DNA from 3 places in the Undibacterium sp. TC9W genome. Region 1 is predicted to be linked to each of the others. Evidence: predicted binding sites of a transcription regulator. Region 1 holds the regulator's gene; each other region holds the start of a gene.
What was found. The regulator LexA, encoded in region 1, represses DNA repair genes until DNA is damaged. The targets are predictions, from matches to a motif close to ACTGTATNNNNATACAGT.
Positions count from the first base shown of each region.

Region 2: recA (recombinase RecA) is a predicted target of LexA. The motif match lies at 3,023-3,040, and genes of this name have one in related genera.
Region 3: ACO0LN_RS27735 (VRR-NUC domain-containing protein) is a predicted target of LexA. The motif match lies at 3,575-3,592, and genes of this name have one in related genera.

Region 1 covers NZ_JBMPPJ010000005.1:333,429-339,258, forward strand. Annotated here, with positions in the region: gene rplI (50S ribosomal protein L9) at 76-528, opposite strand; gene rpsR (30S ribosomal protein S18) at 555-839, opposite strand; gene priB (primosomal replication protein N) at 849-1,148, opposite strand; gene rpsF (30S ribosomal protein S6) at 1,177-1,545, opposite strand; gene lexA (transcriptional repressor LexA) at 1,811-2,467, shown strand; gene lon (endopeptidase La) at 2,675-5,095, opposite strand; gene clpX (ATP-dependent Clp protease ATP-binding subunit ClpX) at 5,333-5,830, opposite strand, start outside.
Region 2 covers NZ_JBMPPJ010000036.1:6,915-12,744, forward strand. Annotated here, with positions in the region: gene ACO0LN_RS28870 (DUF2889 domain-containing protein) at 1-308, opposite strand, end outside; gene recX (recombination regulator RecX) at 1,377-1,835, opposite strand; gene recA (recombinase RecA) at 1,911-2,954, opposite strand; gene ACO0LN_RS28885 (LysR substrate-binding domain-containing protein) at 3,284-4,204, opposite strand; gene ACO0LN_RS28890 (Gfo/Idh/MocA family protein) at 4,369-5,472, shown strand; gene ACO0LN_RS28895 (aldo/keto reductase) at 5,594-5,830, shown strand, end outside.
Region 3 covers NZ_JBMPPJ010000032.1:29,168-34,997, reverse strand. Annotated here, with positions in the region: gene ACO0LN_RS27755 (type I restriction endonuclease subunit R) at 1-1,178, shown strand, start outside; gene ACO0LN_RS27750 (GIY-YIG nuclease family protein) at 1,249-2,139, shown strand; gene ACO0LN_RS27745 (hypothetical protein) at 2,182-2,940, opposite strand; gene ACO0LN_RS27740 (hypothetical protein) at 3,029-3,394, opposite strand; gene ACO0LN_RS27735 (VRR-NUC domain-containing protein) at 3,618-5,288, shown strand; gene ACO0LN_RS27730 (helicase C-terminal domain-containing protein) at 5,285-5,830, shown strand, end outside.

The DNA.
Region 1 (5,830 bases):
TCACCAAAATTTCAGCCATCGGCATAAAAAAAGCCGGGAAAACCCGGCTTTTTTTGAATTTGCCAAGAAAGCAAATTAAGCGTGTTCGCCTACTACTGCAACATTAACATCTACAACAACGTCAGTATGCAAAGCAACAGAAACACTGTGCTCGCCAGCGATCTTCAACGGACCTTGTGGCAAACGTACTTGTGCTTTCTCTACTGCGAAACCTTGTTTAGTCAGGGCTTCAGCGATATCAGCATTAGTGACGGAACCAAACAAACGGCCATCTACACCAGATTTTTGAGTGATTTGTACGGTCAGACCGGACAGTTTTTCACCTTGAGCTTGAGCTGCTGCCAATTTGGCTGCCGCTGCTTTTTCCAGTTCAGCGCGTTTTGCTTCGAATTCAGCAACTGCAGCTGTCGTAGCACGACGAGCCATACGTTGTGGAATCAAAAAGTTACGTGCATAGCCGTCTTTAACACGAACTACATCACCCAGATTGCCGAGATTAACGACTTTATCCAACAGAATAACTTGCATATTTTTCTCCTTTACCTTGTCGTCAATTACGCTGTGTGCAAATCAGTGTATGGCAGCAACGCGAGGTAACGTGCACGTTTGATTGCAGTATCTACTTGACGTTGATACAGCGCTTTTGTACCGGTCAAACGCGCTGGCATGATTTTGCCGTTTTCTTGCACGAAATCTTTCAGTGTGTCGATGTCTTTGTAGTCAACTTTTTCTACATGTGCTGCTGTGAAGCGGCAGAATTTTTTGCGTTTGAACAAAGGGTTTTGTTGTTGACGCTTTTGCTTCAATTTGCTTTTGTCGAATTTTTTACCGAATGCCATTTTTGGCTCCTAATCTAGTAAATGTGTCTCGAATTCAGTGACGTGAAAAACGAGACTTTTGCTATTGCGATTTTTGCGCGCTAAAAAACCGGTGAATTCCATGGGATACTCCAGGGCAATTTCTGCAAAACGCTGTGATATTTCACCAGCAGCCATCGCAGAAATCTCAAACTCGACCTGCCGAACTGTGTTCGCCTCACGAGTTTCTGAGCTATGCATCAAGGTAGCAGAAGCTATCGGGATACCGGCCGGGGTGTAGCGCAATGCGCTTTTTTCCACAATCCGGGCTACGAGCTTCAGCTGATTCACTATTTTTTTACGCGACCTTTGTCAATTATTAAGCAGCAGGCGCTTCAACACGTTGCGCTTTTGCAGCATCTTCTTTCTGAACAGCTTTCATCATAGGAGAAGGTGTTGTTTCTGCTTTTTTCAATTTGACTGTCAGGTGACGCAAGACAGCATCGTTGAATTTGAATGCTGTTTCCAACTCGAGCAGAGTTTCAGCATCGCATTCGATGTTCAAGCAAACATAGTGTGCTTTTGCCAGTTTTTGAATCATGTAAGCCAATTGACGACGGCCCCAGTCTTCAACGCGGTGGATTTGACCACCACGGGCTACAACACTTGCCTTGTAGCGCTCGATCATTGCAGGAACTTGCTCGCTCTGATCTGGATGTACGATAAATACGATTTCATAATGACGCATATATTCTCCTTGTGGACAATAAAAATAGCCCGCCTCGGCGTCAAGACGAGTGCGGGAAGAGGAAAGCCGACAATAATAACCTAGTTTTTCATATTGATCAATTAGATCAGTGACTTAGGCAATTTATCTGCCAATTCCTCAAGGTAAATGAGGTATTTTTTTCACATTTCTCAGTAATTGCGCTCATTTTGACTTGCATATTCAGCTTTACTGTATAAAAATACAGACTGCTTGTATATACAGCACCTTAACACTAGAAAACGCCATGCTCAAACTTACTTCCCGCCAGGAACAAATCCTGAACCTGATCAAAGATGCCATTCAAAACACGGGCTTTCCTCCCACCCGTGCCGAGATTGCGACAGAACTGGGGTTTCGCTCGACCAATGCGGCAGAAGAACATCTGCAGGCCCTCGCACGCAAAGGCGTTATAGAAATTGCTGCTGGCACTTCACGCGGCATACGTTTGTTGGAGTCAGAGTTGTCTAGCCATATCACAGGCAAGCAACTGGCCTTGCCCCACCCTGCTCTGCTGCAACTAGCCCTGCCACTGGTTGGCCGGGTTGCAGCCGGCTCGCCGATACTGGCAAGTGAACATATTGAGTCTACTTACCACGTAGATCCCGCCCTGTTCTCTGCCAAACCAGACTTTTTACTGAAGGTACGTGGCATGTCCATGCGTGACGCTGGCATACTTGATGGCGACTTGCTGGCGGTTAAAAAGGCAGACAGTGCCCGCAATGGGCAGATCGTCGTCGCCCGCCTCGGTGATGATGTGACCGTCAAACGCTATAAAAAAACTGGCAACCTGATAGAACTGATGCCAGAGAACCCGGATTACCCTGTCATCAAGATTGGTGACGCAGGAGAAGATTTCGCGCTGGAAGGCCTGGCTGTCGGCCTCATGCGCAATTGGGTTTGAGGTCAGCCTGGGCGTGATTTTACCCTCTCGTTTACTTCACGCCCGGGCAGAATCTCAAGCTTATTTGCTTCTGCCTGCTGACAAGCCCACCTTACATCCTCCCATTAAGTGACTCACTCTCAGGCGAGATAAGCGACAGGCATAAAAAAACGTCCGGACTTTCCGGACGTTTTTCATTTCAGAGCAACGAGCTGTTACTTCAAAAACTTAGTGCTTAACAACCGTCGTGTCTGCAGGAGTTTCCGTCGGCGCTGTAGCCGGCGTTGCAGCCGCCACAGAAACAGGCTCATCCACCAAAGGAACAGGCTGAGTTTCCAGTGCAATTTCCAGGACCTTGTCTATCCAGCGTACCGGGATGATTTCCAGTTTGTTTTTGACATTGTCCGGGATCTCAGCCAGATCCTTGGCATTTTCCTCAGGTATCAATACTGTTTTGATACCACCACGATGAGCAGCCAGCAATTTCTCTTTTAGGCCACCGATAGGCAATACTTCACCACGCAAGGTGATTTCACCTGTCATGGCAACATCAGCACGAACCGGGATGCCAGTAAACACTGAGACCAGAGCAGTCGTCATGGCAATACCGGCAGATGGACCATCTTTTGGTGTTGCACCTTCTGGTACGTGGATATGGATATCACTCTTCTCGAACACATCCGCCTTGATACCCAGACGCTTGGCGCGGCTGCGTACCACTGTGCGGGCTGCTTCTATCGATTCTTTCATGACATCGCCCAAAGTACCTGTGCGGATGACGCCACCTTTACCTGGCATGTTTACAGCTTCTATGGTCAATAGATCACCACCAACTTCAGTCCAGGCCAAGCCAACTACCTGACCAATCTGGTTATCCTTGACGGCAACACCAAAGTCATAGCGGCGCACACCCAGGTACTTGTCCAGATTTTTTGAATTGACCGTGGCTTTTTTCTCGGTCTTTTTCAGCAAGAGCATTTTCACGACCTTGCGGCAAATCTTGGAGATTTCCCTTTCCAGCGAACGCACGCCAGCTTCACGGGTGTAATAGCGAATGATGTCGCGTATTGCACTCTCAGCCACAGTAATTTCGCCTTCTTTCAAACCATTGTTCTTGATTTGCTTAGGCAATAAATAACGCTGTGCAATGCTGGTTTTTTCATCTTCGGTATAACCTGACAGACGTATCACCTCCATCCTGTCCAGCAAAGCTGGCGGGATATTGTAGGAGTTGGACGTCGCCACAAACATGACGTCGGACAAATCGAAATCGACTTCGATATAGTGGTCCGAGAAAGTGTGATTTTGCTCAGGGTCCAATACCTCCAGCAAAGCCGATGAAGGATCACCGCGGAAATCGGCACCCATCTTATCGACTTCATCCAACAGGAACAGAGGATTACGCACACCAACCTTGGACAGACTTTGCAAAATCTTGCCCGGCATGGAGCCTATGTAAGTACGGCGATGACCGCGAATTTCTGCCTCATCACGCACGCCACCCAAGGCCATGCGCACAAACTTGCGGTTCGTGGCACGGGCGATGGACTGCCCCAGCGAGGTTTTACCCACACCTGGAGGACCTACCAGACACAAGATAGGTGCTTTCAGCTTATCGACGCGCTGTTGTACTGCAAGATATTCCAGGATGCGTTCTTTGACCTTATCCAGGCCAAAGTGTTCGTCTTCCAATACTTTTTCAGCATTCGTCAAATCATTGTTGACCTTGGATTTTTTCTTCCATGGCAAATTGACGATGGTATCGATGTAATTACGCACGACAGTAGCTTCTGCCGACATAGGCGACATCATTTTGAGTTTTTTCAACTCATTCTGTGCTTTGTCGCGGGCCTCTTTAGGCATTTTGGCGGCCAGGATTTTTTTCTCCAGCTCGTCAATATCAGCGCCCTCTTCGCCCTCGCCCAGCTCTTTTTGTATCGCCTTGACTTGCTCGTTCAGATAATACTCGCGTTGGGACTTTTCCATCTGGCGCTTGACGCGACCGCGGATACGTTTTTCGACTTGCAGGATATCAAGCTCACCTTCGAGCTGACCGAGTAAATGCTCAAGACGTTTTGCCACACTGAAAATTTCCAGGATGACTTGTTTTTGTTCCAGCTTCAAAGGCAGGTGCGCGGCGATGGTATCAGCCAGGCGACCAGCATCATCAATGCCAGACAGGGATGCCAGAATTTCTGGTGGGATTTTTTTGTTCAGTTTGACGTACTGGTCAAATTGCTGAACGATAGTACGGCGCATAGCCTCGACTTCTGACTCATCACCTTCATCGACGGCGATAGGTGTCAGGTCAGCAAAGAAATGCGATTCAGAATCATGGATCTTGCTGATGCGCGCACGTTGCGCACCTTCGACCAATACCTTGACGGTACCGTCGGGTAATTTCAGCATTTGCAGGATATTGGCAATACAGCCAATTTCGTAAATGTCATCTGCCGAAGGCTCATCCTTGGCAGCGGCTTTTTGGGCGGCAAGCATGATGCTCTTACCCTGATCCATGGCGGCTTCTAAGGCTTTAATGGATTTGGGGCGGCCCACAAACAGGGGGATTACCATGTGCGGGAATACAACGACATCACGCAGTGGCAACAACGGCAATTGGGTTTGTTCGGTAATCAGAGTAGTCGTCATGGCGCACCTTTCATAAATACTGGTTAACAATGTTGGCGCACTGGGCGGAAACACAAGCCCATTCTGGAAAAAAACAATAAAAAAAGCCACTCAGAGAGCTTCTCCGGGTAGCTTTACGATTGAAGCCAGAATCGTTTTGTTAAACCATTGTACTTCGAATCAAATAAAAAAAAGGCAAAATAAATAAAAATGGGGAGTTAAGTCCCCATTTTTGTTACTTCGAAGCAAACAATGCCATCAGGCGCCGGAAACTTTTGGCTGCTCATGGTAAATCAGCAATGGTTTTGCGCCATTAGTGATCGTACTCTCATCAATAACAACCTTCTCCACATTTTGGTGGCTAGGCAAGTCATACATGATGTCAAGCAAGGCATGCTCAAGGATGGAGCGCAAACCACGGGCACCGGTTTTACGCATGATCGCTTTCTTGGCAATGGCCTGCAAAGCGGCTGGGCGAATTTCCAGCTCAGTGCCTTCCATCTCCAGCAATTTTGCATATTGCTTGATCAGGGCATTTTTTGGCTCAACCAGAATCTGGATCAGGGCAGCCTCGTCCAGTTCGTTCAAAGTGGCGATAACAGGCAAACGACCAACCAGCTCGGGGATAAGACCGAACTTGATCAAATCTTGCGGCTCAGCATCTTGCATGACTTCGCTGGCGCTCTTTTCTGCCTGACTCTTGACGCTGGCAGAAAACCCTATGCCACTGCGCTCGGAACGGTCGGAAATGATCTT
Region 2 (5,830 bases), on a different contig from region 1:
AAATTCAAACCGATGAGTTTTTTATAATCTGGGGTAATGACTTCGCAATAACCCGGATAAGGTACCGCATCCGAAGACGCTTCCACATCAACGATGGTCAATTGCAAATCAATGGTAATACGCAGACTGAGGTCATGCAGCGCGCTGCCATTCGGGCGCACGCCGGATGCGAGGGTGATATCGCGAGGCTTATAGTCAGTGATACGGGCGTCAAGATCCCACAATCCATCATCGCGCGCGAACGCTTCGATCTGGATAGTACGCGTGTGCTTCAGGGCGCGTCTGTTGATTGACGAAGATAAGGGCATCATGCCTGCTGGCGGCTAAACCGGAATTACTGAATAAATAGCCACAATTGCGTGTCGTTACCGCAGCTTCTACGATAACAGCCGCTCCTGCGGCCCTGCAAAAAAACCATCAGAGTGTAGCACAGACCAGCCGCGAACTCATCATATGACTACAATTTAAGCAGTTTTCTGAGTATGCTTATGCAGAAATCTAAGCAGAAAATTAAGTTTTTTGTGGTTTGGGAGAAGAAAACCGGGTGAATATCAGGTAAATTTCTTTCCTTACAATATCGATATGTATTTGAAAGCCGTGCTCACTCAAATTGTAAACTGATATCTATTTCAAAGTTGGGGCCGGAAGTTTTTGCTTTGCAGGTAGGGACTGGGCTCACAAAGCTGCGGTCCATCAGCCCAATATCCGAAATTCAATCAATGTCTGGTATTTAATAATAAAAATATCCTCCACTTCGTCATTTCTGCGCAGGCACACTGCTGTCCGGAATAATTGCCTTGACTCGTTTTGTACCTCAAGTACAAGCAGTTTCGTAGCGATTTTTCTGAGTATGAGACTTAATTTTGCAAATGAATATTATTTGCAAACGGTCATGCTTGAAGCTCCCCCCCTTCAAGGGGAGATTTGCGGGAATTCGCAAAGCGAAGCTTTGTGCCACAAATATCTAAGCCGCTTGCAAGCGGCGCGGTGGAATGGTTGGGATGGGGATGGGTTTCCGACGCAAATTCGTCTATCGTCAATCGACCTAAACCCATCCCCACCCTAAGCCGTCCACTGCGCCGCTTATAGGCGACTTAGATTCTGTCGGAACAAAGCATGCTTTGTTACACCCCGACGACATACCCTTGAAAGGGAGCGAATTTACTCGTTATTGTCTGTCAAAAACATTATTCCGGACAGCGGTGTACGCAGGCAGGAGTTCATCGTGTTAACATCTTTAGAACCAAATCTACCGCAGCCTTTTTCAAGATTCTTGAGTCTATACAAATAAATCAAGGACAAACAAAATCAAGCAACGCCGCTGAGCCCCAGCCTGCACCGGGGCGACACTGCTTGAGTATGCCGTTACCCTGCATTTACTCCACATCCTCATCCCGCGACATCCGCATGGCCGCCTGCGTCGCCCTGCTGGAAAACCCCCGCTGCTGCAAAAATGCCGCCTGCTTCATTTTTTCCTGATGATCTTGCGGCGCATGCCGGAATTTCCTGTGCAAGACCTGAACCGCCCTCTCTACCTCAGACTCTTTTAAATCTTCTTTAACGTTTTCGATATCCTGCGCATCCAGGCCATGGCTTTGCAGTTCCGCCAAAATGCGGTTATTGCCAAACCTCATCTGCCGCCGGTTAACCAAAGATTCAGAAAACCGCTCACCAGATAAATACTTGGCCGCCTCCAGAAAATCCAGCACGGCAGCCACGTCATCACCCTCTTCCGCATAGCGTGCCAGCTTACGCTCCAGCTCCATGCGGCTATGTTCACGCATAGATAAATAGCGCAAGGCGCGGGCTTTCAGGCTAATGGTTGGTTTCTTCATACTTTAAAAGCAAAATGCCGGTTGGTAGCTACCAACCGGCATGATTCAAGACTATGGTGCTAACGTTGTTAAAACTTATTCAGCCGTCACTGCCGACGGCATCAACAAAGGCACACCCAGATGCAAGCGCACTTTGTTTTCAATTTCAAATGACAGCTCGGGACGCTCTTTCAGATAAGTACGTGCATTGTCCTTACCCTGGCCAATACGTTCGCCATTATAACTATACCAGGCACCGGCTTTTTCTATGATCTTGGCATCAGCTGCCAGATCCAGAATCTCACCTTCGCGTGAAGTACCTTCGCCATACATGATGTCAAAGTGAGCTTCTTTAAATGGTGGCGCGACCTTGTTCTTGACAACCTTGACCTTGGTTTCATTACCCACCACTTCATCACCGGACTTGATAGAGCCAGTACGGCGGATATCCAGACGTACGGAAGCATAAAACTTCAGCGCATTACCGCCTGTCGTGGTTTCAGGACTACCAAACATGACACCAATCTTCATACGGATCTGGTTAATAAAGATCACCAGCGTATTGGTACGCTTGATACTACCTGTCAGCTTACGCAAAGCCTGGGACATCAAACGTGCTTGCAAGCCAGGCAAAGAATCACCCATATCCCCTTCAATCTCGGCACGTGGCGTCAAGGCCGCGACCGAGTCAATCACAACCAGGTCGACACTGCCGGAACGTACCAGCGCATCGGTAATTTCCAGTGCTTGCTCACCTGTATCAGGCTGGGAAATCAGCAAATCAGACAGATTCACACCCAGTTTTTGCGCATATCCAACGTCCAGCGCATGCTCAGCATCAATAAACGCACAAGTACCGCCCAACTTTTGCATTTCAGCAATCGCCTGCAGCGTCAATGTGGTTTTACCAGAAGATTCAGGACCGTAAATCTCAACGACGCGGCCACGTGGCAAGCCACCAACACCCAGTGCGATATCCAGGCCCAGGGAGCCAGTAGAAACAACCTGCACCTCTTCCACCACTTCACCGTCGGCCATACGCATGACCGAACCTTTACCAAACTGCTTTTCTATCTGTGCCAGCGCTGCTGCAAGTGCCTTTGCTTTTTCTGAGGCATTTTCTGGTTTCTTATCGTCCATACATTCTTTCATTCAATAAGCGGCGGGTGGAAAAAGGAATACTGGCTTAATTTCCTGCGATTTGCAGTACTGTATAAAAAAACAGTGATTTATGCAAGCGACTTTTTGCATTGATTGCTGAACGGGGGATTTTACAGCGAAGTATTGGCAGTCAACCAATTATTACTCATTTGTCGAAATCCACTTAACTCTGAACTTTATTGCTCTGTATGCTTGCCGTCGAAAATGGCTTTAGTGCCAGTGATTGCATAGTAATAGGCATTAGCAGTTGCATTACGCGCAGGATGTTATGCGACAGGTTCGCTCGGCCAAATAATAGATGACAATCTCTAGAGAAGCGATATTTCCTCACGCTTCTCGACTAGAAAATCGATCAGCGCACGCACCTTCGGTGCCATGTGTTCTCGGGAGGGCGTGTACAAGTAGAAGGCGGCGTGTTTGTAGGTCCAATTGCTCAGAACCCGAACCAGGAGCCCTTCAGACAGGGGTTTCTGAACCGCGACGTCGACGATCTGAATCAATCCAAGCCCCTGCAGCGCCATCCGAGTCATGCTCTGGTCATCGTTGGTCGTTAGCCGTCCAGTCACCATTTGTGTAAAGTGGCGGCCATTTTCTCCAGGCTCGGTAAAATCCCAGTCGTGCATGGCACCTGTGCCCGAAAACCGATAGTTGATGCAGTTGTGCTTTGCAAGATCCCCAGGGATCATTGGCTCACCATTGCGCGCCAGATAGGCGGGTGAGGCCACCACTGCCATGGACAGGGCTGGAGTGAGGGGAATGGCAACGACATGTTCGGCCAGGCCTTGCCCCAAGCGGATGCCAGCGTCAAAGCCTTCGGCAATGATGTTCGACAGCGAGTCTGCCATGACAAGTTCGAGAGTGATCTTTGGGTAGCGCTCCTGGAACTCAGCAAGATGGGGTTCTATCAGAGCTTTCGCTGCCAACCGCGATGTATTGATCCGGACCATACCAGAAGGTGCATCGCGCGTGTCACCCATCGTCTGGATCACATATTCGATGTCACGCAAAGCGGGCCTTAGCGTGTCGAACAGCTTCTGTCCGTCCTCCGTCAAAGACATATGGCGGGTGGTGCGATTGAGAAGTCTCACACCGAGTTGACGTTCGAGAGATTTGAGATTCTGTGACAGGGCAGCCCGGGACAAACCCATTTCTTCAGCAGCGCGAGTGAAGCTACCGTGGTGGGCGATGTGGGCGAACCAGGCAAGTGAGGGAAGCAGCGATGGGTCCATTACCTGATTGTAAACTATGGCTTACCACTTATGCTTGGATTTCCACCTTACAGTGCTTGAATCCGGAGGGTAACATTGTCACATAGTTAGGAATCTAGAAGCGGGCGAGTACCTTTCCGATCCTCGACTACCACTTTAACTTTCATCCATTAGGAGTATTTAGCATGACATTAAAACAGCTACGCATAGGCATTATCGGTGCGGATACGAAGGCTAGTTGGGCGGGTGCCTCCCATATCCCTGCTATTCAGTCGCAGCCCGGGCTGGTACTCGCCGCAGTAGCTACACGCCGGGAAGAGAGCGCAAAGACAGCGGCCGAGACCTTTGGGGCGGAGCGCTGGTATGCTGATCCCTATGCACTGATCAGTGACGAAACCATCGACGTCGTCACTATCGCCGTGAAAGTGCCAGAGCACAAGAAACTCGTGGTTGCCGCCCTAAAGGCTGGCAAGACTGTATATTGTGAGTCGCCACTAGGTGTAACGGTTGCCGAGGCCGAAGAAATGGCGGCCGCAGTCGGATCGTTGCACACAGCTATTGGCTTGCAAGGACGCCATAGTCCCGCCGTCCGCCGTGCGGCAGAGCTGGTGACCGCTGGAAAGCTCGGTCGCTTGCTGTCGGCGCGTGTTAATGCGACTACATTCGGTTATGGTCCCCAATCGCCAAGTAACTATGACTATTTCAACAAGGCTGCATCCGGGGCGAGCTTCCTGACGATCACGACCGGACATGTACTTGACGTCATCGAGGCTGTGCTCGGAAACATCGTCGAGGTGGACGCACGTACGGAGCTGCTCTGGCATGACATCGAAATCGTCGATACCGGCGAGACATCCGTTCGAGAAGTCCCGGACCACGTCGACCTCATCGCCAAGACCGCCAGCGGTGCGCCAGTGTCGGTGCAAGTTCTCGCCAACGTGGCGCCACAGGAGGCGAGCTTCACTTTTGAGATTCGCGGTTCCGAGGGGTGGCTGAAGATCACCGGCAACCACCTGGCCGGTGTCCAGGTCGGAGACCTAACGCTTTCGGCAAGCGTCACGTTCGACGCGCCTGACGCGCCAGTGGCGTCTGGTGTCGGTCCAACCGCCGCCGATTTCTGGGCCGGAGCCGCGATCAATGTAGGGGAAGTCTATGCCTCCCTCGCCCGCGATCTCGCGGCTGGCACCTACGATACGCCAGGCTTTGGCCACGCCGCGCACAACAGCAGGCTCGTTGCCGCAGTTGAACGGGCAGCTCAGACCGGCGAGCGGCAGAGAAACCTGTATTGATCAAATTATTCGCCTCCCATCTCGGTGCTTATTTTGGCACGGCACCGACTTTGGGGGATTCAGGTGAATGTGTGCTCCCTCGAACAATTACCCTACCAGATAGAAACTAAGGAGGTGTGTTATGCGAATGCGAAAATTTGGAAACAGCGGCCTGTTTGTCTCGGAGTTATCCTTCGGCGCCATGACGTTTGGCGGCACCGAGGGACTTTGGGGCAAGGTCGGCAAACTAGGTCAGGACGAGGCAGACGCCTTGATAGAAGTCGCTCTCGACGCGGGTATCAACCTTTTCGATACAGCCAACATCTACGCCGATGGACGCAGCGAAGAAATACTGGGCCGTTCGCTCAAGAACCTTGGT
Region 3 (5,830 bases), on a different contig from region 1:
GCGACATGCGCAAGGCTTTTGATACGGATGATTATCAGCTCATGATCGTCGCCAACAAGTTTCAAACGGGTTTTGACCAGCCCAAGCTGTGCGCCATGTATGTGGATAAAAAACTGGGTGGTGTGGAATGTGTGCAAACCCTGTCGCGCCTGAACCGTACCTACCCCGGCAAAAAAGAGACTGGCACTTTTGTGCTGGATTTCTTTAATGAGCCGGAAGATATCCTTTCCTCCTTCCAGCCTTACTTTCAGACGGCAGAACTGGCAGATGTATCCAACCCCAACCTGATTTTTGATCTATTTGATAAATTGCGTACTGCAGACATTTTTACATGGGCAGAGGTAGAACAATTCTGCAAAGCCTTCTTTGTCCAAAGCAAGAGCAATGCCGCCATTGCCAATATCTGTAAGCCAGCAGTAGAGCGCTGGCAAAAGCGCTATAAGCATGCGGTAGAGGCTTACAAGCAAGCCAAGGAAATGTTTGAACGCACAAAGAAGTTTAATGATGCGGTACTGATTGCCAATGCGGAAAACAGTCTTAAAGACTGCAAGAAAGCCAGGGACGCACTGGAGATTTTCAAAAAAGACCTGGGCACTTTCGTGCGCTTTTATGAGTTCATGTCGCAAATTGTTGATTACGACGACAAAGATTTGGAAAAACTCAGCCTGTACGCCCGCAACCTGCGCCCCATGCTGCGAGAAACTATCGTTGATGAAGACGATATCGATTTATCGACTATCTCTCTGAGCCACTATCGCGTATCCAAAATCCGCCAGCAGCATTTGATGCTGAAAGAAGACCAGGAAGAATACCAGCTAGTGCCAGGTGAAGGCGCAGGCACAGCCAAGGCCAAAGACAAGAAAACCGAATTCTTGTCACAGATCATTCACAGGCTTAACGAGTTGTTCATCACCGACCACTTGACTGACCAGGACATGGTGAACTATGCCTTCACCATTCGCGACAAGGTCATGGAAAATACCATCGTCATGCAACAGATCGCCAACAACAGCGCCGAACAAGCCATGCTGGGTGATTTTTCCAGAGCTTTGGATGATGCAATCCTCGATAGTGACGACGCACATCAAAACCAAAAGATGCAGTTATTGTCAGACCCGATACGCCATGCCGGATTTGCGAAAACAATTTTTGATCTGGTGAGACGACCAGTAGCGTAAATCTTCGCAACCGCAAGTTATCAACAACAAACTGCCTTGAAGGCAATGATTTAAGATCAGGAAACACGCAATGCAACCATTTTCCATTACCCTGTTTGCCACTACCGGTGACCCGGAGGCGATTCGCCACGTGGACAAATCCAACTGGTCCGGCTATGGCGTGGTGTTCACCAAAGAACTGGTCGGCAGCCTAAAGCAGGAACCTGGCTATACGCAAGCAGGCATCTATATCCTGGTTGGCAACGCCGCTGAAGAAACTATTTATATCGGTGAAGCCGATCCGGTGGGTGACAGATTAAAGAACCATGTTACCAACAAAGAAGGCTGGGTCTGGGGCGTGTACTTTTTCGACCGCAACCATAAAATCGGCAAGACCGAGGTGCAATACCTTGAATCAGCACTACTTGCACTGGCTAAAAAGTATGACCGCTCCATTTTACTTAACAAGAATACGCCTACTGAACCGACCATGTCACCAGCAGCGAAAGCAACTGCACAGGCTTTTCTGGCGGACATGCTGTTGATCTTGCCCATGCTGGGCATTAATGCATTCACGCCCCCCAAGATCAAGGATGTGACGGAGCAGGTGCAAGCTGTAGGTTCAGAGAGCGGCACATTCGACACCATTGTCATCCCCGCGCGTGAAGATGGTTTTAAAGAGCAGTTTTTGAATAAAAACCGCTGGTTTGCTGTGCGGATCAACGCCAAACAAATCCCAAAATTAAAATACATCGCCGCCTACCAGGTTGCGCCTGTCGCGGCGATTACACATATTGCTGAAATTGATACTATCGTTCCTTACAACGACACTGGCAAGTACATGATCAATCTAAAGCACGCAGCAATCGCTATTAAGCCCATACCACGTACCGATACCAGCGAGGTTAATATGCAGTCGTCTCGCTACGCCTTGCGTGACAAGCTGCTGGCGGCGACGTATCTTGATGAAGTTTGGGTTTGATGCATTCATTAATTCACATATCGCCATTCAATCAAACTCAAGTTAATTATCTTCAACTGGTAAGTTTTGTTCTTTTCGCGCAATTGCCATTTCCAGCAATTCAGTCTGATAGATGTATCGCTGCAAATGTCGATGTAACAATATTGCACCGATGGCTATCCCCGCAAAAAAAGCTGCGGCATATTGCAGCAAAGTAGTAAGCGAAAATCCAGATTGAAGAATTGATAAAGTAGGGGCATTTTTTTCTTTAGCAGAAAATTCTTTAAGAATCGACCATGCCATTGTAGCCAATGAGAACAAGGCTACTTTATCTGGGCCCCCGATAAAAAACCCCATCCTATTTCTTATTCTTGTAATCTTAAGTTGAATAATTTTTAGTGCGTCTTCCAGATCCACTTTTGCAAACGACGTCAATTCATCCAAATGCTGATGATCATTTTTGATTTCGTTAAGAAAATATTCTAATGAATTATTTTGAAAACTGTACAAAGCCCAGATATTTGAAACAATACTCAATATCATCGAGAAAAGTGGCAATGTCATCGTTAATGCTGCAAAAAGCAGTAAAACCGCTTTTTCAGTTTCATTCAGTGGTCGAACATAATTGTTCCACAAGACAAAGCCGCCCAAAATTATCAGCATCAACGTAGCGAAGATAAGCATGAAATTCGAAATCTTCATGCACCATCGTTCAACGTTCGTCTCATTCAGTTTCGACTTGACTGGTTTCATCAAGTGTAATTTCTTGATGACTTCCGTTGGATCTGATTTTTTGCTATTGAGAAATTTTGCTTTCGTCATTTCTAAATTTTAGTAATTTATGAAATGACATATTAACATTAATTTAATTGCAATTATATTTTTACAATATCTAGTCAATCATAATAGACTAATACCTATGCTCATCCACCAAATGCTTATTAAAACTGTATTTGCTGCCGCCTTGCAGCACATCGGTCAGGCGTTTGGGGTTGGCGGATGAGATGAAGATGTCGGCGATGCCGTCCTTGACGCGGAACTTGGTGGCGGGGCTCAGGATGTTGTTGGCTTTGATCGTCAGGTGGCGGATGATTTTGGCTTTTTCGCTGCAGATGAGGAAGTGGTTTTCTTTTCTGAAGTTGGTCAGGGGGATGTTGAGCCACCAGCCTTCGTCGGTGCCGTAGCGGACGACTTGGGAGAATTGGGTGTTGCCTTCGTTGAGGACGTTGGCTTGCAGGGAATCGTTGGCGATTTGGATGGCTTCGGCTTTGTTCATTTTTTGTCTTCTTTGGCGTTTGGGTGGGATTCAGTGGTTAAATTGCTACTGGGTCTGCGATGGAAACCCATCCCCATCCCTGCCTTCCCCTTGAAGGGGAAGGGGTTTCAAGCCGTTATTGTAAACGCTTAAGCCAGCAATTTAGCTTGTTGGTTTACTGCGGCTCTTACATTGCGTTAAACTGTATGCATATACAGTTATTTAAACGCTACTCCCCTGCCCCATGCTTGCCAATCTGGATAATCCTTTTTACTACCTTGAAAACTTCCAGGCCGTGCTGGACTGGGTGGGTGGGCGCTATGCGGATTTGTTGGCGGGTGATGAGCAGGCGTTTATAGCGCAGTTTGGTAGCCTGCCGCAACCGTCGCGGGCTTTGTTTGTGCGGATGGTGATGCGCAAGGGTTGCGTGTTCAGGGCCAGCAAGCTGGTGTATGGCGAGATTGGTGAGGCCAGGGCGGCCATGCAGGCGCTGGTGGATGTGCACTGGGTGCAGGCTGATCCTGTGGTCGATATTGCTGGCTTGTTTGATTTGCTGCAAAAACCTGAGCTGGCGCTGGTGTTGGCGATGACGCCTGCTGAAAAGAAATTGCCCAAGGCTGAGCAACTGGGCTTGTTTAGCTTGCGGCGTACGGGTAGCCAGGCTTTTTCTGGCTGGTGTGCGGGCGCTTTGGGTACCGTGGACGATGTGGCTTATCAAGTGCTGAACAAGGATTTGTGTGACCGTTTGCGGCTGCTGTTTTTTGGCAATCTGTATCAGGACTGGTCTGAGTTTGTGTTGTCTGACCTGGGTATTTTCCAGTATGAGAAGGTGGAATTTTCTGCTGCCTCGCGTGGCTTTGGCAAGCGAGCGGATATAGATGCTTATCTGGCTTTGCATGCCTGCCGTGAGGCTTTTCATGCGGAGCAGCCTGTGCCTGAGGTGTTGGCGCAACTGGCTGCGACTGGTTTGCATGACTTGGACAATGCCTGGATTGCCAGCCGCCGCAACCGCTTGCTGTACCAGATTGGTGAACACCTTGAAAAGCAAAAGGATTGGGCGCTGGCGCAGCAGGTGTATGCGGGCTGCACTTACCCTGGTGCGCGCTTGCGGGCCATACGTGTGCTGGAGAAAAGCGAACAGACGCAGGCTGCATATGATTTGCTGACGCTGGCGCAGCAAGCGCCTGAGAGTGAGGCAGAGCATCAGCAGATATTGCGTATTGCACCGCGGCTTAGTCGCAAGCTGGGGCTGGCCAAAATTGCCAAAGCGGCTGGCAAGCCTCCAATAGAACAGGCCTTGCGCCTGCCATTTCCACAAGAAGATTATGTGGTCGAGTATGTAGTGCGTGATCATTTGCATAGTGATGATGCGCCGGTGTTTTATGTGGAGAATGCGCTTATCAATTCTCTGTTTGGTTTGTTGTGCTGGCCTGTGATTTTCAAGGCGATACCGGGGGCGTTTTTTCACCCTTTCCAGCGTGGGCCTACGGATTTGTTGAGTGTTGATTTTCAGGCGCGGCGGGCGGATGATTTTGCCACCTGTTTTGCGCAGCTTGATACAGGTGCTTATCGCCAGACCATACGGCAAACTTATGCGGCCAAGTCTGGTTTGCAGTCGCCTTTTGTGTTCTGGAGTGTGTTGTCTGAAGACTTGCTGGAGATGGCGCTGGCCTGCATACCAGCGCAGCATCTAAAGCATAGTTTTGAGCGCATCTTGCTGGACATAGGCGCCAATCGCAACGGCTTTCCTGACTTGATACAGTTTTGGCCGCATGAGCAGCGTTACCAGATGATAGAGGTCAAAGGCCCTGGCGATAAGCTGCAGGATAACCAGAAGCGCTGGCTGGACTTTTGTGCCACGCATGATATGCCTGTGACAGTGTGCTACCTTGAGTGGCAAGAGGCTGAACAGTGAGCAGTGAGAGCACCGCCAGTTATACCGTCGCCGTGCGTGCCCTGTGCGAATTCACGGCCAAGCAAGGTGACCTGGATTTGCGCTTTACCCCCTCACCCACTGCCGAGCAAGGTATGGCCGGGCATGCAACAGTGGCCTTACGCAGGAACAGCAGCTACCAGCGTGAAGTGAAGCTGGAAGGTCAGCATGGCAGCTTGCATGTGCGTGGCCGTGCTGATGGTTATGACCCCGACTTGCAGCAGGTTGAAGAAATCAAGACCTATCTGGGCGACTTGCGTGCCATGCCAGACAACCACCGCCATTTGCATTGGGCGCAGGCCAAGGTGTATGGACATTTGCTTTGCCAGAAACTGGGCTTGCAAAAGATCAGTGTGGCGCTGGTGTATTTCAATATACAAAGTCAGAAAGAAACGGTGCTGCAGCAGGACTTGGCTGCTGCTGAACTGGCAGATTTTTTTGCTTTGCTGTGTGGCCGGTTTATCGCCTGGGCAGAGCAGGAAGTAGCTCACCGTGCTGCGCGTGATCTGGCTTTGGCTGACATG